One region of the Mesorhizobium sp. M0983 genome, then DNA from elsewhere that is predicted to be linked to it. Evidence: riboswitches for the same ligand, from Rfam matches in the RefSeq annotation. Region 1 holds a riboswitch; each other region holds the start of a gene.

Region 1 (6,824 bases):
TTCGGATATTTGGAGCTCGTGAAGGCGTCCAGCAGTTCCATTTTCGAGCGCGACGTCTCAATCGAAATGACATCCGCATCCATTTCAGCGATCGCGTCGATGATCTCGTTGAACTCCGAGTAGCACATGTGGGTATGGATTTGAGTCGCGTCCTTTACACCCGTTGAAGCGATCCGGAAGCATTCGACAGCCCAGTCGAGATAGTCGTTCCAATCAGACTGGCGCAGTGGCAATCCTTCGCGAAACGCGGCCTCATCGATCTGGATCATCCTTGCGCCGGACCATTCGAGATCCGTCACCTCGTCGCGGATGGCGAGCGCGATCTGGCGGCATGCTTCGGAGCGGGGTACGTCGTCGCGAACAAAAGACCAGTTGAGAATGGTCACCGGGCCTGTGAGCATTGCCTTCACAGGGTTTTCCGTAAGCGACTGGGCGAATTGCCACCAGCGCAGCGTGATCGGATTGGGCCTCGATACGTCGCCGAAGATGATGGGGGGGCGCACGTAACGCGACCCATAGCTCTGCACCCAGGCATGCTGGGTGAAGGCGAAGCCGGACAGCTGCTCGCCGAAATGCTGTACCATGTCGTTTCGTTCGAACTCACCGTGCACCAGCACGTCCAGCCCGATCTCTTCCTGCCAGCGAATTGCAGCCTCGATCTCCTTCTTCAGGAAGGTCTCGTAGTCGACATAGCTCAGCTGGCCCTTCGCATGAGCGGCCCGCGCCCTGCGTACCTGCGGCGTCTGCGGGAAGGACCCGATGGTCGTCGTCGGGAACGGCGGCAGCCCGAGCGTGCCGGCCTGGACTCTGGAGCGCTCGGCAAAAGCGCTCTCTCGTCGCTTCATGCTGTCGTCAATGCTGGCGATCCGCCCCTCAACAAGCGGGTCATGGATCTTCGTGGATGTCACGCGAGTGGCGGCAGCCTCGGCAGACGCTTTCAACGCGCCTGCCACCGCATCCCTGCCTTGGGACAGGGCCCGGGCAAGCAACACCAACTCGTCGGTCTTCTGGGCCGCGAAGGCGAGCCACGACCTGATGTCGGCGTCGAGTTCCGTCTCCATGCGCAGGTCGATCGGCACATGCAGCATCGAGCACGAAGGCGCGATCTCGACGCGGTCCAAGGGCCAGCCGGCGACGATCGGTTTGATGCGGTCGAGAATGGCGGGCAGGTTCGCACGCCAGACGTTGCGGCCATCGATCAAGCCAAGCGAGAGCACCAGATCCTTCGGTGCGAGCCGACCCACCGTTTCCAGCTGCTCGGGAGCGCGCACGAGATCAATATGCAGCCCGGCCAGGGGCAGAGAAACCGCGGTTTCGAGATTGTCTCCCAGGGGCCCGAAATAGGTAGCCAGCATGATTTTCAACTCGGGCGCGGCTTTTGACAGGTGGCCATAGGCGAATTCGAACGCAGCTCGTTCGTTCGGGTTCAGATCGAGGACAAGCGCTGGCTCATCGATCTGCACCCAATCGGCACCCGACAGCTTCAAGCTCCGCAGGAGTTGCTCGTAGACGGGCAGAAGCCGTGGTAGGAGCGCGATGGGATCGAAGCCTTCGGCAGGCGATTTCGCCAGCTTGAGGAAGGTGACCGGTCCAAGGATGACTGGGCGTGTGTGAATGCCCAGGGCTTTAGCCTCGAGGAAGTAATCAACCGGCTTCGTAGACGAAAGGGCGAGCGTCTGATCATCGTCTAGTTCCGGCACAATGTAATGATAGTTGGTGTCAAACCACTTGGTCATTTCCATCGCGGTTACACCAGGCCGATAAGCCGCATGCTGGTGACCACCGTGCCCGCAATCCTCCGTCTGACCTTGGTTGCCGCGCGCCATGGCGAAGTAGATGTCGAGTGGGATCTCGCCGCCATTCCAGGCGTAACGGGACGGAAGGGCGCCGACCATGGCTGCGGTGTCGAGCACATGGTCGTAAAGCGAGAAGTCGTTCGACGGGATTTTCGACACGCCGCGATCGCGCTGCTCCTCCCAGCTAGCGGCACGGAGCGCCTTCGCCGTCGTGAGAAGGTCGGCAGCGGACGATTTTCCGGACCAGTAGCTTTCAAGCGCGAATTTCAGTTCTCGCCGACGACCGAAGCGCGGCACGCCGAGCGTTGCTACAGGAATTTGCTGAGAGACAGTCATGCCATACCCCGATGGTTGGGGCGTCGGTGACAAGGAAGGCGCTAGCAGGTCGGCACGAACGCCAGGCTGCAGCGGCCACCGAGACACCCCGCCCGTGGACGTAATTCGCCGTGGCAGGTCTCCTGGCTCGCGGGGTCATAGCCTCTACCCGTCTTCCCAAGGCTATTCGCCTCAGTGACATGAGTGGGGTTGGCTTGCCGCTAACAGTTGCGGGGGCAGCGCCGGCATCGCACCGGCTTCCCTCTTAGCTCCGCTGCGGCAGCGCCGTACGGAGAACCACGACACGGGAGACAATTACAGCAGTTCGCTTCTTAGTCAATGCCGCATAAAGAAATGTTTATGTCGTTATGTTAAATTTCCGTTGGTATGTTCCCAAAAGTCGCCTCGAAAGCGAAAACTGTGGAAGCCTTGAGCGGCCGGTAAATCAAAGCAATGACGCACAGCGGTCCAGGAGGATAGGAGTTCGTCGGCTGCCGGCGGCAAACATACCGGCAAGGCCGTGGTGCTGCTTGCCGCATCATGCGAACGCCACCTCGGCATCGAACTTCGGCTCCAAGGTTCCGACCGCCTCTTTGGTGATCTGCTCGCGACCACATTCGACTCAATGGCGAGGCTGTTGCCCATTTGGAACGGGTTGGCCGTAATGCCCTCGGTGACACGACACAACAATTTTGAGGGGAGCACCCGAGGCCCGGTGCAGCGCCGTGTTGCGGAGGATCGAGGCCGACGTCTCGAACTGCTCGTTCGCAGTCACCGGCTCAAGGTAACCGCGCGCAAACCATCGGGCCAGCTCAAGTCCTGTCCCGAGTGAGGCCTGAGCGGCAAATCGTCGTGCACGCGCACGGTTTGGCGTTCGATCTTGTAATGCGTCTTGGGCGGGCAATCGCCACGGTGCAGCGCTTCCAGGCGCGCAACGATTTCGGCGTCATCCTGGGTCTGCCTGTTGTTGTGGCGAACATACTCGACCCAGGTTGGCACGTGATAACACTCGGTCCATAGTTCGGGCTTTTCCAGGTCACGCAGCAATGCCCATTGTCTGGTGTCATCTCGCAGCCGGGCTTTTCGCCACGATGTCATCACACCGAGAAGTTTCAATCCTCTCCCGCAACGCCAGCTTACTCCCTTTGATAGGGAACAACTATCTGACTTTTTTGGTCTTTTTGCCGCCTGTCTGGTACACAGGGGTGGTACACATGAGCTTGAGAATGCCCGGACCTTGGCAGCATAAGAAGACTGGCTTGTATTACTCTTCGGCAACGCGCGCCTGCCGATTTGAAGGATATTCCACTCGATGGAAGGGTGACAATTCCCGTCGGCGGCACCATCAGAACGGTGAAAGCGGTCGCAACCGTCAAGGTCAGCCTCGATACCAAAGACCCCGCAGAGGCCAAGAGGCGGCATCGCGAGACGGACGCTGCGCTCCATGAGTTCTGGCAGCGGTTCAGGCAAGGCCCTCAGCCGCTCACCAACAAGCATTTCCAGGCCCTCGCGGGCATCCTCTACGCTCGCTTGGTCGGCATGATGGACAGCGAACCGGGGGAAGGCATCTGGAAAGCGGTCCAGCGGCTAAACAAGGGCAAAGAGGAGGGCTTGACCGCTGGTTCGGTCCTACAGTCGATGAACTGTTCGTTGAGCGGGGCGTGAACACCGATCCCCTCACGAACCGGCGTGTTCACGCTGCCTTCAAGGCAATCCAGCTTGCGGCTGAAACGAATCTCAGGAAGCCGGAGGCGACTATTCACCCGATGAGGCGCAGAAGCGGTTCCCAATTGGGAAGCCGAGGGCGGTGAGGGCAAGCCAGCGCCACGGGCGGAGGGGGACTTGGACCTGTTTGCCCTGCTGGACCACAAGTTCGCGACACAGGGCCTCGAGGAGAAGACCAAGAGTGATTATGCGCGGGACCTCGCCAATTTCATCAAAAGCAGCGGGCAGTCAAAGTTCGGCGCCGATTGACATGGAGATAACCATCGCGGCGGACCCCCAGGCGGACCGCAAGCCGGAATACAAGCGGGTGCAGGCGGCCAAGCTCGTCCACAAGATGGCGTCGGGCACACACCGGCGATGGGAGAGCGGACCGTGGAGTGCAGGAACTTCACGTCTATCCACGCTCCCGTGGGCGTGTCCTGCGGCACATCGGCAGCGATATTGAGGAGGCAGTTGAGCTTCTGGTCGAGCACTCTTACCTGCCACTACCTACGATTAACGTCATCTCGTACTGAAAACGCAGCACGCAAGGTCGATATGTAACATGCGCCCTTCGTGGATGATTCTAAGCTTCCTCGGGCGCGGTCAATCTGTGATAACGGTCGCTTGGAACCTCCATCACCGCGACGCGATCAAGGTTGGCGTATCGCGCTCGGTAGTAACCTTCTTCCTCCACTTCGGCGAAACTACACTGGGGAACGTCAAAGGTCGCAGCTTCCAATCCGAAGAAAGTCGTAGTGGTTTCTTCATCCAAGAAGTTCCACTCATCTTCTCCGTCGTCATACGTGACGCGAACATAGGAGGCCATGCGCACGGCTTCCTGATCACCCATCTCTGCGATGATGGCATCGCATTCTTTCTTCAGCTTTCCTGAAGCCTCACCCTTATCCCAGTCATCCAAAGCCCGATAGATTTCTGGATGATAATACTCTGGCATCTCCTCTACATCGTCACCGATAAGCTCAATGGTGCGGACATATTGCGGATTGATCAAGAGTATTTTGTTGTCAAGGCTCCAACAATACAGCCATGGCCTGCTTGTGTTATTTCTACGAAGGTTGTGAAGTTCCTTCAACTGATGTAAGATCGATTCACGCGCCTTTTCATCGATAGGATATTGGCGGCTGCCAACAGTCATCTTGATTCTGAGCGTGCCGTATCGCGTTTCGGCATCGGCAATTGCAAACGGGCTCGTGCGCCACTCCTCGACATCAATCTTCCAGCCCAGCAGCTCCTCGACTGTGCATTTCAACGTGAGACAAAGGTCCTTGATCTGCTCGACGTTCAACTGCGTTTTGCCTGTTTCCCAACGGGCCACAGTCTGTTGCGTCGTTGCCATCTGCTCTGCCAAATCTTTTTGAGTCATGCCCAGTCGAACCCTAAGTTCTTTTATGTTCATAACTCACCTCGCGTGTTCAATACACGCATTGTGGATGAATTAATCTAACACGTCAAGCGTGTTCAAAAATCGCAGCATGTGTTTTTAGGGCGTCTTCGAGGCTCCGGCAGCCGTTCGTGACCACTTGCGCAAGACACAGGGCTGGTACACAGCACGAATGGGCGATCAAAAATTAGCGCTGAAATTCAGATAATTATTGTGGGCGAGTCTGGATCTCTCTGATCGACACGATAGTCGAAGCATCACCATGATCGGACCGCTTCGTGGCCGCAGGTCAAGTTGCAGCGTCGGTTCGGTGAACTTGTTGGTCGGATCCAGATTGAGCGTTTCAAAATCCGGCTGACGCAGAAGGATGCTCATCAGTCCCCCAATCACAAGAACCAGCTGGCGGACGAGCAAGGCTCCCGAAACACCTTGGACATCCGCCAGTTCGCCCCAAAGCCAGCTTCCCGCCGCCATGCCGCCGTATGTGGCCGTCTGATAGAGAGACAGGGCGCGTCCAACCACCCACCGTGGCGCCGAAAGCTGCACTGTGACGTTAAACAGCGAGAATGATTGAATCCAGGCCGCACCGGCTGGCATGAAGAGCAGACAGCTCAGCCCAACGTGCTCGCTCCATGCCCGAAAGAAGCAGCTGATCGCCAATATAAAGAACGCACCGCGAATGACCCATTCGTTGGAGAGAACTTCTCGGACCCGCCCGATGAGGAGCGCGCCGCAAATCGCTCCCAGGCCGAAGAAGCCAAGCGTCACGCCGTAGATGACCGCGGTCCCTTTGACCTGTTCGCGAGCAACCAACGGCAGGAGAGCCAAAATGACAACGACGGTGAGGCCGAAAATGAAACTCCGGCACATCACCTTGAGAAGGTTCGGCGACAAGAGCACGTAACGGAAGCCGGCCGCCATCGCACTGCCGAAAGCCTCCCGCGGCAGCGCTTGTCGTGCCCGTACGGCTTTCCACCGCAACAGCGCAGCGATCAGAGCGAAGTAGCAAAAGACGTTGAAGAGGAACGCGAAGGCCGCACCGGCTGTGGCCACGATTATGCCGCCAATCGCCGGCCCGATGCTGCGCATTAGATTGTAGCTCATGCCGTTGAGCGCAACCGCGCTAGGCAGGTGTTCGCGAGGCAAGATATCCCCCATCGAGGCTTGCCAAGAGGGATCGTGCAATGCCCAACCACAGCCGATCAGAAAGGTGAGACCCAGAAGGTCCAGGGTGTCATTTCCCCCGCATAGGTCAGGAACGCCAGGAAGGCGGATACGCAGACCATCAGCAGTTGCGCAGTCAACATGATCCGGCGACGGTCAAAGTTGTCCGCGAGCGCTCCCGCCGCGAGCGAAAAGATCATGTAGGGGAGGGTGGTCGATGACTGGACGAGCGCCACCATTCCATGGGAGGCGCGATGCTCGTCATCAGCCAAGCCGCCGCCACACCGTCCACTAGGGTGCCAAGGTTCGAAACGAGTGCAGCCGACCATAGCGAACGGAAGGTCTTGTGCTGAAAAGGAACGAGTGAAGATGTTCTCTTCGGCATTGTGGGAAGCTTCGGGATCGAGCGCGGGGCTGGATTTGGTTCGCCTCCCTCAACC
Region 2 (6,824 bases), on a different contig from region 1:
TTCTTCGTCACTCATACGCTTGCTGGCCAAACGGTCGGCATGCTCTGCCGCGTCATCGGCGCCAGCGCGCTGGCGATCACGCTCAACCTCTACATCATGGACCACATCCGCAAGACCGATTTCATGCAGGCCGAGTCGCTGCGCATGGCGTGGTCGATGCTTGCCTGGACCGCCGGGCCGACGCTCGGCATTTTCCTCTACACGCGTTTCGGCATCTATGCCGCGCATAGCGCGGTGGCCGTCTTCGCCATGGCCCTGCTGGCGCTGTTCTGGACCTACCGGCTTGGCGACAACCCGTCGATCCGCCCGGGCAAGACGCGGCCGGTCAATCCGCTGGCCAATATCGGCCGCTTCGTCGCGCAGCCAAGGCTGAGGCTGGCCTGGCTGATCGCCTTCGGCCGTTCCTGCTTCTGGACGACGTTCTTTGTCTATGGGCCGCTGTTCATGGTGATCACCGGCGAGGGCGAGCTCGCCGGTGGCCTCTTGGTTTCGGCCGGCAATGCGCTTTTGTTCATGGCCATCTTCTGGGGCAGGGCGGGAAAGCGTTTCGGCGGCCGGCGCACCATGACGTTTGCCTATTTCGCCATGTCGGCGACGCTGCTGGCGGCCGGCGCCGTCGGCGAGGCCGCGCCGCTCGTCACCGGCGCGTTGCTGCTTTGCGGTGCCTTCTTCACCATCGCGCTCGATGCGCTGGGCTCGACCGCGTTCATGCGCTCGGTGCGCTCGTATGAGCGGGCGCAGATGGCGGCGGTCTACCGCACCTATCTCGACTTTTCCGAGCTGACGCCGCCGCTGGTCTATTCAGTGGTGCTGGCGTTCTTCGGCCTGGGCGCGGTTTTCGCGACGCTCGGCCTGCTGGCGGCGGTCTGCGGCTTCGTCACTTGGCGCTATCTGCCCAAATCGCTTTGATGTTCAAGCGCCGCATGCCGCTCGCGCACCCAGTTGTGGAAGCGGTGCAAATCATATTCCTCGGGCATCAGCACGCCGGCCTTATGGCGCATCGAGCGCAGGCCCTTCTGGTTGACCTCGCAGATATCAGCGTCTTCCTCCAGCACCTGGGTACCGAAGGCGACGATGTTGTCGATATCCGCAGCCGGATCGACGAGCGCTTCGGGCGAAAAAAGCCATTCGGCGGTGAGTTCGGTCTGCTCCGGCCCAAGCGGCACCAGCCGCACGGTCCTGACATAGTCGACATGGCCGACGACGAACATCGACGGCAAGTTGGTGGCATAGGTCTGCCCGGCAGCACGCTCGGCCGGCGTCAGGCTCGAAAAGACCGAGCCGTGGACGCGCCCGTCGCGCGACCAGGTTTCGGCCCCGGCCCGCAAGCCGCCGGCAAATTCCGGCGCGTCATTGTCGGCGTGGCGCGCCCATTCGGGGTCGTCGTGCCGGCCCATCAGGCCGCGGCCATAGATCGGCACCAGCCGCGACAGGTCCTTGTGGACGCCAGGGCAGTGCAGGCACTCGTTGAAGTTCTCCCAAAATATCTTCCAGTTGCAGTTCATAACCTTGCGCAGCACATGGCCGCTCAGCAGCGTTTCCAGCGGCCAGTTGGCGAGGTTGCCGGATGCCGGATCGAAGGATGTTTCAGCCGAACCGGCAGCGTCTTGCGCGAGGTTGACGAAAACGAAACCGCGCCACACCGAAAGCGCGACGCGGTAGAGCGGATGATCGGCCTTGTCGAAACCGTCCGGCAGCGATTTCGACGGCACGCGCACCAGATCGCCGCGCAGCGAATAGGACCAGGCGTGGTAGGGGCAGGTGATGAGCCGCGCCCTCAGCCGTCCTTCGCTCTGCTGGCAAAGCTGCGAGCCGCGATGCCGGCAGGTGTTGTGAAAGGCGCGCAATTCGCCGGTCTCGTCGCGCAGCACGACGATCTCCTGCGTGCCTATGCGAAACGTCCTGAATGCCAGCGGCTGGGCAAGGTCGGCCTCGCGGCAGACCAGCAGCCAGTTGCGATACCAGATGGCCTCGAGATCGCGCTGATAGCCTGCGATGTCCCAATAGGCCGATGACGGCAGCGTCGGCTCGGCCCGCGTCAGGTCGTTATAGGGACCGCGCTCATTCGGGCTGGGTTGCATGCCGGCTTCCTCCCATCCGCCAGCCGACACCCGGCTGTGAGAATTGTCAATTGCGGCGCCGGCCGGCGAGCTTGGCGAGGCGGCGCATTCGCCACACGATCCGGCGGAATTTGGTTTGCCGGGCGCGGCGATTCTGCCTATAGTCGCTGATGTCGTCGGTTCCGTTTGGAACCAAGAGGGAATGCGGTGCGGGCGAAATTCTTGCCCAATGCCGTGGCTGCCCCCGCAACTGTGTGCGGTAGTCCTCTCCATATGCCACTGAAGATTTTCTTCGGGAAGGTGGGGAAGGGCGCTGATCCGCGAGCCAGGAGACCTGCCGGCGACAGGAAACTGACTTCTATGCCCTCGGGTGGAGGGCGAAAGGACAAGACATGAATACCGCTTCCGTCTCGCTCGGCGCTTCCGTCTCCTCGCAGTCGCGTTTCATGCAGCTGGCGCTTGCTGCATTCCTCGGCATTTTCGTCATGGGCTTTGTCGGCTTCTCGCACATCGATGCGGTCCACAATGCCGCCCACGACTATCGCCATTCGATGGGCTTTCCCTGCCACTGACAAGGGGCTGACATCATGACACTGGTTCGCAACGTCGTGTTCATCGCGGCGATCGCAGGGCTCGTGGCCGGCGTCGTTCTCGCCTGCATGCAGGTCTATGCCACGGTGCCGCTGATCCTGAAGGCGGAAGTCTACGAACAGGCCGGCGGCGGCCATGACCATGCCGCCGCACCTGCGGCACCGGCCGCCACGGGCACGATGGCTATGAGCAGCGCCGCGCCGGCACCGGCTGAAGCAATGGCTCCGGCTGAGGACGAAGGCTGGGCGCCGGCCGACGGTTTCGAACGCTTTGCCTTCAGCGTCGTTGCCAATATCGTCACCGGTATCGGCTTCGCGTTGGTCCTGGTTGCGGTTTCGGAGTTCGCCGGCGGCATCGGCAATTGGCGCCAGGGCCTGTTCTGGGGGCTTGCCGGCTTTGCCGTGTTCACGCTGGCGCCGGGCCTCGGCCTGCCGCCGGAATTGCCGGCAATGCCGGCGGCCGACCTTGTCCAACGCCAGATCTGGTGGTGGGCAACGGTGGTGGCGACCGCCGCCGGTCTCGGCCTGCTCGCCTTCCGCAGATCGCTGCCGCTGGCGGTCCTTGCCGTGGCGTTGATCGTGGCGCCGCATATTGTCGGCGCGCCGCAGCCCGGCAGCTTCGAGACGACAATCCCGGAAGGCCTGCATCATCAGTTCGTGGTGGCGGTGACGCTGACCAATCTGGTGTTCTGGCTGGTGCTCGGCGCGGTCGTCGGCGTGGTGCGCGGCCGCTTCACCGGCACGGCGACCAGCCTGCGCGACAGCTTTGCCTGACCGCGCTGCCGGGGCGCTGACCCTGATCATCGGCGGTGCGCGCTCCGGCAAGAGCGTGCATGCCGAGAGGCTGGTGAGTGCCTGTCCGGCGCCATGGAGCTATATCGCGACGGCGCAAGCCTATGACGAGGAGATGCGCGAACGGATCGCGCTGCACCGCTCGCGCCGCAGCGCCGGCTGGACGACCATCGAGGCGCCGCTCGACCTTGCCGGCGCGATCGAGGCACTGCCTGACGGCCAGCCGGTGCTGATCGATTGCCTGACGCTGTGGCTGACCAACCATATGCTGGCCGAACATGATGTCGAGGCCGAATGCCGAAGGCTGGCAGATGTGCTGTCGCGGCCGCGTGGACCCTGGTTCGTGGTGTCCAACGAGGTCGGCCAGGGCATCGTGCCGGAGAATGCGCTGGCAAGACGGTTTCGCGACGCGGCCGGCCGGTTGAACCAGGACGTTGCCGCCGTCGCTGACACCGTGCTTTTGATGGTGGCGGGGCTGCCGCTCAGGGTGAAATGACATGGCTGATACCGACCACATCGATCCCAAGGACGAGAAACGCCACCGCGCGAAGATGGCCAAGCGCAAGGCGGTGCAGGACGCCGAGGTTGCAGCCAAGACGGTCGAGAAAGGGCTGTTGATCGTCAACACCGGTCCGGGCAAGGGCAAGACCACGGCCGCCTTCGGGCTGGCGCTCAGAATGCTCGGCTACGGCAAGCGCGTCGGCGTCGTCCAGTTCATCAAAGGCAAATGGCACACCGGCGAGAAGGATGCTTTTGCCTGCTTCGGCGACCGCGTCGTCTGGCACGCCATGGGCGAGGGCTTTACCTGGGAAACGCAGGACCTGAAGCGCGACATCGCGGCCGCTGAGGCCGCCTGGGCCAAGGCGCTCGAGCTGATGGCCGAGCCGTCGATCAGCCTGGTGGTGCTCGACGAACTCAACATCGCGTTGCGCTACGATTATCTCGACCTCGAAAAGGTGGTCGCAGCGCTGAAGGCGCGTCGCGAGGGCCTGCATGTCGTCGTCACCGGCCGCAATGCCAAGCCGGTATTGGTCGAGGCAGCCGATCTGGTCACCGAGATGGGCGTGACCAAGCACCACTTCTCCGCCGGCGTGAAGGCGCAGCAAGGGATAGAGTTCTGAGGGGTTTGGCGATCGGGGAAGGGCGTTTCGGAGCAGGCGGCGCCGGCGAAGCTGCCGATCTCCCCCCTTGTGGGGGAGATGCCCGGCAGGGGCAAAGGGGGGCACTGTCCCTCGGCCTGTCAGTCGGAGACAACTACGTCGTCAGACCGTCATTAGCAGGTGAACGGTCAAGAGGCTGGCGATCCTTCGCGCCCCCCTCTGTCCTGCCGGACATCTCCCCCGCGAGGGGGGAGATTGGATGGCGCTTCGGATTTCGCCAACCTCGAACGTCAAAGGCAGGGAATGAGAAGCGCAAAGCTGGGGCGATTATTCTTTGGGCACAGCAATTTTGTTCTTGCTTTGTGCCGGCAGCTATGGTACTAATCTCGCTATGGTGCTAACTGGCTCCAACGACCCGCCGCTTGGCGGGTTTTTTGTTTCCGCTCGATCTCGGGCGCAGGTCACGCCAAGATAACAACCACTGCGACCACCCCGAACAGCGCGATCAGCAGTAAGTCGGCGACCCGGTAAAGTTTCAGCGCCCGTCGGATGTCGGTGCTCTCGATATCGTCGCGGCGGCCGCCTTCGCCCATCAACGCGTCTTCGACCATGACGCCGTCATAGGAACGGGGGCCGGCGAGCGCCAGGCCGAGCGCACCGGCCATCGCTGCTTCCGGCCAGCCGGCATTGGGCGAGCGGTGTTTTTTCGCATCGCGCCGCACAGCATGCCAGGCGGCTTTGGCATCGGCGCCCTTGACCAGGAAAGCGGCAAGCACGATCAGCAGCGCCGTCAGCCGTGATGCCGGCAGGTTGATCCAATCGTCGAAGCGCGCCGCCGCCCAGCCGAAGGCCTCGTGGCGCGGGGTGCGGTGGCCGATCATCGAATCGGCGGTGTTGGCGGCCTTGTAGGCGACGCCGCCGGCGAGCCCGCCAACGCCGATCCAGAACGCCGGCGCGACGACGCCGTCGGAGAAGTTCTCGGCCAGGCTTTCGATCGCGGCGCGGCAGACAGCGGCCCTGTCGAGCTTTTCCGGGTCGCGGCCGACGATCCGCGAGACGGCAATGCGGCCCATGTCCAGTCCGCCGCTGTCGAGGGCGTCGGCCACCGCTTCGACATGCTCGGCCAGGCTCTTCTGCGACAGCAGCGACGTCGCCAGGATTGCGATGACCAACAAGCCGAGGGGAATGCTCCAAAGCATGGCTTCGATCCAGAAGGCGAGGGCGGCCGGCACCAGCACGATGACCAGCAGCGCGAGCACGCCCCAGCGGCGACGGTGGGCGTCGGAATCAGTGGCGCGGTTGAGCCTGCCGTCGAGAAAGGATATCAGCCTGCCGAACCAGGTGACGGGATGGCCAATGGCATCGAAGAGCTGGGCCGGGTAGCCGAGTACAAGTTCGATGGCCAGCGACAGGAAAGTGATCAGGATCGACATGAAGTCTCTTGATGGAGTGACGGCGGCAGTGGACCACGGCGGAAGCCTTGGCCGGGCGAGGGCGCTTTTCCCTCACGCGCCGCTGCCTTTCGTCGACCTCTCGACCGGGATCAATCCGCACTCCTACCCGCTTTTCGATTTGCCCGCCACCGCCCTGTCGCGATTGCCGGAAGCAGCGCGTGCCCGCGAATTGGCCGAAGTCGCGGCAAGCGCCTATGGCGCTCCATCGGCGGCGAATGTCGCAGCGGCGCCCGGCACGCAGATCCTGTTGCCGCGCGTCGCTTCGCTGGTCAGCCCGGGCAGGGCGCTGGTGCTCGGGCCGACTTATGCCGAGCATCGGCGGGCAGCGGCGATCGCCGGCCATGCGGCGGCTGAAGTCGATGATTTCGAAGCCTTGGCGGCGGCCGACCTTGCCGTCGTCGTCAATCCCAACAACCCGGACGGGCGCGTCGTCGAGCGCGAAAGATTGCTTCGACTTGCCGCAAAATTGCGCGCCAGAGGCGGGCTGCTGGTCGTCGACGAGGCCTTCATGGATGTCGGCCCACGCAGCGAAAGTCTCGCTGGCGACGTCGACCAGGGCGGCATCGTCGTGCTGCGCTCGTTCGGCAAGTTCTTCGGCCTGGCCGGCCTGCGGCTTGGCTTTGCATTGACCGACGCGCTGACGGTCGAGCGGCTGCAGGCGCAATTCGGGCCATGGGCGATTTCCGGGCCGGCGCTCGAATATGGCATAAGGGCGCTTGCCGATACCGGCTGGCAGGCCGGGATGCGGCGCCGATTGGCCGAGGATGCCGCACGGCTCGATGCGCTGTTCGGCCGGTTCGGCGTGCCTGTCGCCGCTGGCACCGCGCT
Region 3 (6,824 bases), on a different contig from region 1:
CTGACGCGGCGTTTGCGGAATCCCTTCAACGGCGTAGCCCTGTTCGCTCAGGTCGTGCAGCATCGCCAGCACGCTGGACGGCACGTCGAGACCGACGGCATAGCCGGTGCGGCCGGGCGCGCTCGGATAGTCGGGGATCAGGATGGCGAGCTTGCGCTCCGCACGCGGCGTCCGCTGCAGACGCACGAAGGCCTCGATACGGTTCGCGACCTGCGCCACGCGGTCAGGCTCTGGCCGGTTGGCGAAGGCGCGGAAGGCCAATGCCGGATCGATCTCGCTTTCGCTCTTGAAGGAAATGGCGCCGGCCAGGATGCGGCCGTCGAGCTCGGGCAGGACGACATGCATGGCAAGGTCGGCGGGCGCCAGGCCGCGCTGGTTGTTCTGCCAGATGTCGCGGCGGGTGGTCGCGACGACGACCTGGAACACCGGCACTCCGGCGCGGTCGAACAGCGTCTCGACGCCGGGTTCGGCGCCCGAGGCGAAAGCTGTGGCGGTGATGATGGCGGCAGGGTTCAGCGCGGCAAACGCGGTTTCGACAAAGGCGAGCGATGCCGCGTCCTTGAGGCTGGAGACGAAGATGGGGACCGGCGCTATGCCACGCTGCCCGAGCGCCTCGACAAGCGCATCGATGGGCGCGACATCGGCGGCGAGCAGCATCGAGCGGTAGAACAGGATGGGGATGATGGGGGCGGGTTCGGCGGACGGTAGGTTTAGGCTGCGTTCCGTCGCGCCCCCCTCTGTCCTGCCGGACATCTCCTCCACAAGGGGGGAGATCGCCTGGTCATCGTCGCCTTCGTCAATGTTCGATGTTGCAGAAGTCGCGAGACGGTCAGTGACAGCCGATCTCCCCCCTTGTGGGGGAGATGTCCGGCAGGACAGAGGGGGGCGCGAAGGAATGCCGACGCTTGATAAGTCCATTCTTTCTATAACGCCGCGTCCCGGCTCATAAAATCCCGCCTTTGGCACGCTGACAGGTTCAGCGACCGCCGCACCCGATCCGGCGAGACTTGCCAACCTCTGCACCAGCGCCGTCATATTCGCCGGGCCACCTTCGCGGAAATAGTCGAGCAGACCATCAAGTTCCTGGCGCGGCAGCGTCGAGCCTTCGATCAGCCGCAAATCCTCGTCGTGGCTCTCGCCCGGTAGGAGCGCCAGCTTAATACCGCGATTTCGCGCGACAACGGCAAGCTGGTCGCAGCCGTAGCGCCACCAGTCGTAACCGCCGAGGATGCGGACCAGGACGACCTTGGCGTGGCGGGCGACGCTGTCGATCCAGAGGTCGACGGACATCGGGTGGCGCAGGTCGCGCAAGGCGGCGAGCCGCATCGACGGCAGGCGGTCCGCATCTGCCTTCCACGCCGCCGCCAGCCCGGCGAGGTCGCTGTCGGTGAAGGACAGCGCCACGACATCCGCAGGCGTTTGCCTGAGATCGACAGGCTCGGCGAGATCGTCGAGCGAGGCGGATGTGGTGGTGAGGATGTGCATCGCGGCTCGTACCTGGGATCAGCCGGCGAGGATACGCTCGATCGCCGGGCGGTTCAGCCCTTTCAGGCCGATGACGACGAGGCGCGAGCGGCGATCGTCTTCAGCGGTCCAGGCGCGGTCGTAATAGTGGTTGACGCGCGGACCGACGGCCTGCAGCAAGAGCCGCATCGGCTTGCCGCCGACGTCGACGAAACCCTTGACGCGCAATACGTTTTCTTCCTCCGCCGCCGTGGCGACGCGTTGTGCCAGCTCGTCCGGGTCGGACACCGACGCAATGTCGATGACGAACGAGTCAAAGTCGTCATGTTCGTGGTCGAGCTCGTCGTCGTGATGGGTCTTGCGGTTCTCGATGTCGTCCTCGACGGCGAGACCAAGGCCGAGCAGCACCGACGGATCGACCTTGCCTTGCGAGGTCGGCACGATCTTCACCGCCCGCGCAACATGCTTGCCGATGACGGCATTGGCGCGCGCCGCGCCGGCTGCGTCCAGCAGGTCGCTCTTCGACAGGATGATCAGGTCGGCACAAGCGAGCTGGTCTTCGAACACCTCCTCGACAGGATCGTCATGGTCGAGCGTCTCGTCCTGCGCGCGCTGCGCCTGCAGGGCGTCCATGTCGTTGGCAACGCGGCCATCAGCCAGCGCCGGCCCGTCGACGACGGCGATGACGCCATCGACCGTGACGCGGCTTTTCACCGACGGCCACTGGAAGGCCTGGACCAGCGGCTTGGGCAGGGCCAGCCCGGACGTCTCGATCAGGATGTGGTCGACCTTCGGCGTCAGCGACAGGATCTGGTCGAGCGCGGGGACAAAGTCGTCGGCGACAGTGCAGCAGATGCAGCCATTGGCCAGCTCGACGATGTTTTCCTCGGGGCAAGTGTCGATGCCGCAGCCCTTCAGGATCTCGCCGTCGATGCCGATATCGCCGAACTCGTTGACGATGATGGCCAGGCGCTTGCCTTTGGCGTTTTCGAGCAAATGGCGGATCAGCGTCGTCTTGCCGGCGCCGAGAAAGCCGGTGACGACGGTGCAGGGGACGCGCGAAACGTTGGCGGCCGAATCTGGGGAAGTCATATCAAGTCCTTCAAAAGGTCGAGGGGAGGGATGCGGGCAACCAAGCCGCGCTTCAGGCAATCGGGACGGCCGCGCCACGGAATGAGGCCGTCCGTCGAAGTAGCGAACAGCTTTGCCCCCGTCACCAGATCGGTGCCGCTGGTCGTGGTCAGGTCGCCGAAGACATAGCTCCAGCAGCCGTCGCGCAGCATCGCGGCGCTGAGCCGGCGCTTGCAATTGCCGAGGCATTCGACGGTGCGGATTTTAATGTTTTCGCTGGAAGCGGCGCGGCGCGTGTGCTCGGCGAGCAGTTCGCCGGCGCGGGGATAAGCGTCCGAACCGGTCTCGTCACGGCAGGACGAGCAGACGATGACGGTAACGCCGGCCGGGGAATCACCATGGCCGGACAATAAATCCGCTGTCTCAGCCGGAAAACTGCTGTCGCGTTCCAAATCAGGCTCCTTGCCCGGAAAACCCGCCAGGCGATCGGATTCTTATGTCCTAGACGGCAGGTCTCCTGGCTCGCGGGTCATCGCCTGGGTGCCGCCTTCCCGGGAATATCCCAGTGGTTTTCGGCCTTGGCTCGTCGCTTACAGTTGCGGGGACAGCCGCGGATTTGAAATCGAGATTTCGCACCGCATTCCCTCTTGGCCCTTGCCGTTGCGGGCAGGGGACCGTCTGGAACGGATTTAGGCTTGTGAAGGCAGTCGTGTCAACGCACGTCTATGACGCGGCGATATCTGCGAGCGGCTGGCCGAGGTCGCCGGCAGCCGTCACCTCGATGCGCTCGAGCCCGAGCCAACCCTGCATCTGCTTCAATTCCTCGAAAAGGGCGGCGGCAGTTTGCGGCGGGGCGCCGGGCTCCGAATAGGCGGCATGGACGCGCAATACGCCGGCCGGGCGGTCGGCCCTGAGGTCGACGCGCCCGACGATGCTGTCGCCGAGCAGGAACGGCAGCACATAATAGCCATACTGGCGCTTTTCGGCCGGCGTGTAGATCTCGATGCGGTAGTGGAAGTCGAACAACCGCTCGGTGCGCGACCGCTCGAAGACGACGGGATCGAACGGCGCAAGCAAGGCGCGCGCCTCGATCCTGCGCGGCAAACGGCCGTCCTTGTGGAGATAGGCTGTTTTGCTCCAGCCTTCGACGCTCACCGGCAACAGGTCGCCAGCCTCGACCAGTTCCTCGATGCGGCCCTTGATGTCGGCGGGCGAGAGGCGGAAATAGTCGCGCAGATCGCCCGCCGTGGCGACGCCATGGGCGCGGGCGGAGATGCGCAGCAGTTCGCGGTGGGCGTCCGCGGGGGACGGAACTGGCAAAGCGAGTACCGTTGGCGGCAGCACGCGCTCCGGCAGATCGTAGAACCGCTCGAAACCACGCCGGTGCGCCGTGGTGATGCGGCCCGCCCAGAACAGCCATTCGAAGGCATGCTTGGCATGGCTCCAGCCCCACCAGCCGCCCGAGCCCTTCTGGCCTTCGAAAGCCGACGCCGCGATCGGGCCTCGTTCAGCGACCTCGCGATAGATGTCCTCAATGTAGGCGGCGTGCTCGCGGCCCCATTTTGCCAGTCCGCTGTACATTTCCTCGCCGCGCTCGGCCCGCCGCATGCGCCAGCGCATCAGCGGATAGGTCTCGACGGGCAGGAACGAGGCTTCATGCGCCCAATATTCGAAGACCATGCGCTTGCGTGTCACCGCGGCGTCGTCGAGCAGCGCCAGCTTGTAGGGGCCAAGCCGCGAATAGAGCGGCATATAATGGGCGCGAACCACGGCGCTGACGGAATCGATCTGCAGCAGGCCGGTACGTGCAAGCACCCGGGCCAGATGCCGGCGGTCAGGCGTGCCGCTGGGGCGCGGGTCATTGAATCCCTGTGCCGCAAGCGCAATGCGACGGGCCAGGGCAAGCGAGATTTTTTCCTTCATGAAGGCGGTATCCGGACGATGTTAGACAGAAAAAATGACCTGCGATTCCGCCCCATGCTAGCAAGGTTTTGGCGGCATCTATGTCAGGAGAGAAAAGTGGAGTGAAAAGTGAAGGAAATCAAACAGGAGCGGATCGGACCAGTTTTCCCGGATATGCCGTCCAGCACCGCGATTTGAACAAGGTTTGACTTGCTTCGCCGAAAGCGCTGCGCTAACCCTCGCCGCGTTGCAGCATAGAGCCCCCTTAAAACGGTTCAGTGGTTAATCTGTCACGCTTCCGCAAGTGGGTCCGGTGCTGTAATCAGAGTGGATTGGCCGCCAACGGAAAACTGCAGCATGAACGCACTTTTAGGTTCGTACCTGCCCATCGTCCTGTTCATCGGCGTGGCGCTGGTCGTCGGCCTGGCGCTGCTCGCCGCACCGTTCCTGGTGGCTTACCGCAACCCCGATCCGGAAAAGCTTTCCGCCTATGAGTGCGGCTTCAACTCGTTCGACGACGCCCGCATGAAGTTCGACATCCGCTTCTACCTGGTGTCGATCCTGTTCATCATCTTCGATCTGGAGGTGGCCTTCCTGTTTCCTTGGGCAGTGTCGTTCAGTCAGATCGGCATGCTCGGTTTCTGGTCGATGATGGTGTTTTTGGCGGTGCTGACCATCGGCTTTGCCTATGAATGGAAAAAAGGAGCGCTGGAATGGGATTGAACGACAGTTCCGGCACGCTCGTCGCGCCGAAGCCCAAGGGCCTCATCGACCCCAACACCGGCAGACCGGTGGGGGAGGATGATCCGTTCTTCCTGGAGATCAACAACGAACTCGCCGACAAGGGTTTTCTCGTCACTTCGACCGAGGCGCTGATCACCTGGGCGCGCAGCGGCTCGTTGATGTTCATGACCTTTGGCCTCGCCTGCTGCGCCGTCGAGATGATCCACACCTCGATGCCACGCTACGACAGCGAGCGTTTCGGTGTCGCGCCGCGCGCGTCTCCGCGCCAGTCCGACATCATGATCGTCGCCGGCACGCTGACCAACAAGATGGCGCCGGCGCTGCGCAAGGTCTACGACCAGATGCCGGAGCCGCGCTACGTCATCTCGATGGGCTCCTGTGCCAATGGCGGCGGCTATTATCATTATTCCTATTCGGTGGTGCGCGGCTGCGACCGCATCGTGCCGGTCGACATCTACGTGCCCGGCTGCCCACCGAGCGCTGAAGCGCTGCTCTACGGCATCCTTCTGCTGCAGAAGAAGATCCGCCGCACCGGCACGATCGAACGGTGAGCGGCATGACCCAGGCGTTGAATGACCTCTCGACCTATCTTGGCGAGAAGCTGACCGGCCGGATCGGCGAAGCGGTGCTCGCCTATGGCGAACTCACTATCTCGGTCGAGCCGCGCGACCTGATCGAGGTGGTGACCTTCCTGCGCGACGACCCGAAATGCCAGTTCATTTCGATCATCGACGTTTGCGGCGCAGATTATCCGTCGCGGGCAAAGCGCTTCGACGTGGTCTATCACCTGCTGTCGCCGAGGCAGAATATCCGCATCCGCATCAAGGTCCAGGCCGACGAAGAGACGCTGGTGCCGTCGATCACCGGCATATATCCCGGCGCGGACTGGTTCGAGCGCGAGACCTACGACCTCTATGGCGTGCTGTTTTCGGGCCATCCCGATCTGCGCCGGATCCTGACCGACTACGGCTTCGAGGGCCATCCGCTGCGCAAGGACTTTCCGCTGACCGGCTTCGTCGAGGTGCGCTACGACGACGAAGCCAAGCGCGTCATCTACGAGCCGGTCGAGCTCAAGCAGGAATTCCGCAATTTCGATTTTCTGTCTCCGTGGGAAGGTACGGATTACGTGCTTCCGGGAGATGAGAAGGCAAAGCAGTAAATGGCTGAAACCTCCGTTCGCAACTTCAATATCAATTTCGGCCCGCAACACCCTGCTGCGCATGGCGTTTTGCGCCTTGTGCTGGAGCTTGACGGAGAAGTCGTCGATCGCGTCGATCCGCATATCGGGCTTTTGCATCGCGGCACGGAAAAGCTGATCGAGCACAAGACTTATCTGCAGGCCGTGCCCTATCTCGACCGGCTCGACTATTGCGCGCCGATGAACCAGGAGCATGCCTTTGCGCTCGCCGCCGAGCGGCTGCTCGGTATCGAGGTGCCGAAGCGCGGGCAGCTTATTCGAGTTCTCTACTCCGAGATCGGCCGCATTATGTCGCACATCCTCAATGTGACGACGCAGGCGATGGATGTCGGCGCGCTGACGCCGCCGCTCTGGGGTTTTGTCGAGCGCGAAAAGCTGATGGTGTTCTATGAGCGCGCCTCGGGCTCGCGCATGCACGCGGCCTATTTCCGGCCGGGCGGCGTCC

Evidence for each region. Region 1 has a riboswitch for cobalamin ahead of metE (5-methyltetrahydropteroyltriglutamate--homocysteine S-methyltransferase). Riboswitches for the same ligand answer to the same signal wherever they lie in the genome.
Region 2: another riboswitch for cobalamin. It lies ahead of NKH71_RS02280 (CbtB domain-containing protein); the one in region 1 lies ahead of metE (5-methyltetrahydropteroyltriglutamate--homocysteine S-methyltransferase).
Region 3: another riboswitch for cobalamin. It lies ahead of NKH71_RS02095 (DUF1636 family protein); the one in region 1 lies ahead of metE (5-methyltetrahydropteroyltriglutamate--homocysteine S-methyltransferase).

Annotation. Positions count from the first base shown of each region.
Region 1 covers NZ_JAMYNH010000020.1:43,677-50,500, reverse strand. The annotation lists gene metE (5-methyltetrahydropteroyltriglutamate--homocysteine S-methyltransferase) at 1-2,132, opposite strand, end outside; cobalamin riboswitch at 2,228-2,428, opposite strand; partial or broken gene NKH71_RS26740 (MFS transporter) at 2,883-3,218, opposite strand; gene NKH71_RS26735 (DUF6538 domain-containing protein) at 3,432-3,776, shown strand; gene NKH71_RS26730 (hypothetical protein) at 3,954-4,085, shown strand; gene NKH71_RS26725 (helix-turn-helix transcriptional regulator) at 4,402-5,235, opposite strand; partial or broken gene NKH71_RS26720 (MFS transporter) at 5,448-6,769, opposite strand.
Region 2 covers NZ_JAMYNH010000001.1:434,942-441,765, forward strand. The annotation lists gene NKH71_RS02270 (MFS transporter) at 1-909, shown strand, start outside; gene NKH71_RS02275 (aromatic ring-hydroxylating oxygenase subunit alpha) at 888-2,081, opposite strand; cobalamin riboswitch at 2,221-2,416, shown strand; gene NKH71_RS02280 (CbtB domain-containing protein) at 2,453-2,632, shown strand; gene NKH71_RS02285 (CbtA family protein) at 2,648-3,424, shown strand; gene cobU (bifunctional adenosylcobinamide kinase/adenosylcobinamide-phosphate guanylyltransferase) at 3,417-3,938, shown strand; gene cobO (cob(I)yrinic acid a,c-diamide adenosyltransferase) at 3,940-4,563, shown strand; gene cbiB (adenosylcobinamide-phosphate synthase CbiB) at 5,004-5,975, opposite strand; gene cobD (threonine-phosphate decarboxylase CobD) at 5,974-6,824, shown strand, end outside.
Region 3 covers NZ_JAMYNH010000001.1:398,589-405,412, forward strand. The annotation lists gene NKH71_RS02085 (cobaltochelatase subunit CobN) at 1-1,485, opposite strand, end outside; gene cobW (cobalamin biosynthesis protein CobW) at 1,504-2,556, opposite strand; gene NKH71_RS02095 (DUF1636 family protein) at 2,553-2,987, opposite strand; cobalamin riboswitch at 3,026-3,229, opposite strand; gene NKH71_RS02100 (winged helix-turn-helix domain-containing protein) at 3,259-4,458, opposite strand; gene NKH71_RS02105 (NADH-quinone oxidoreductase subunit A) at 4,795-5,160, shown strand; gene NKH71_RS02110 (NuoB/complex I 20 kDa subunit family protein) at 5,151-5,732, shown strand; gene NKH71_RS02115 (NADH-quinone oxidoreductase subunit C) at 5,738-6,340, shown strand; gene NKH71_RS02120 (NADH-quinone oxidoreductase subunit D) at 6,341-6,824, shown strand, end outside.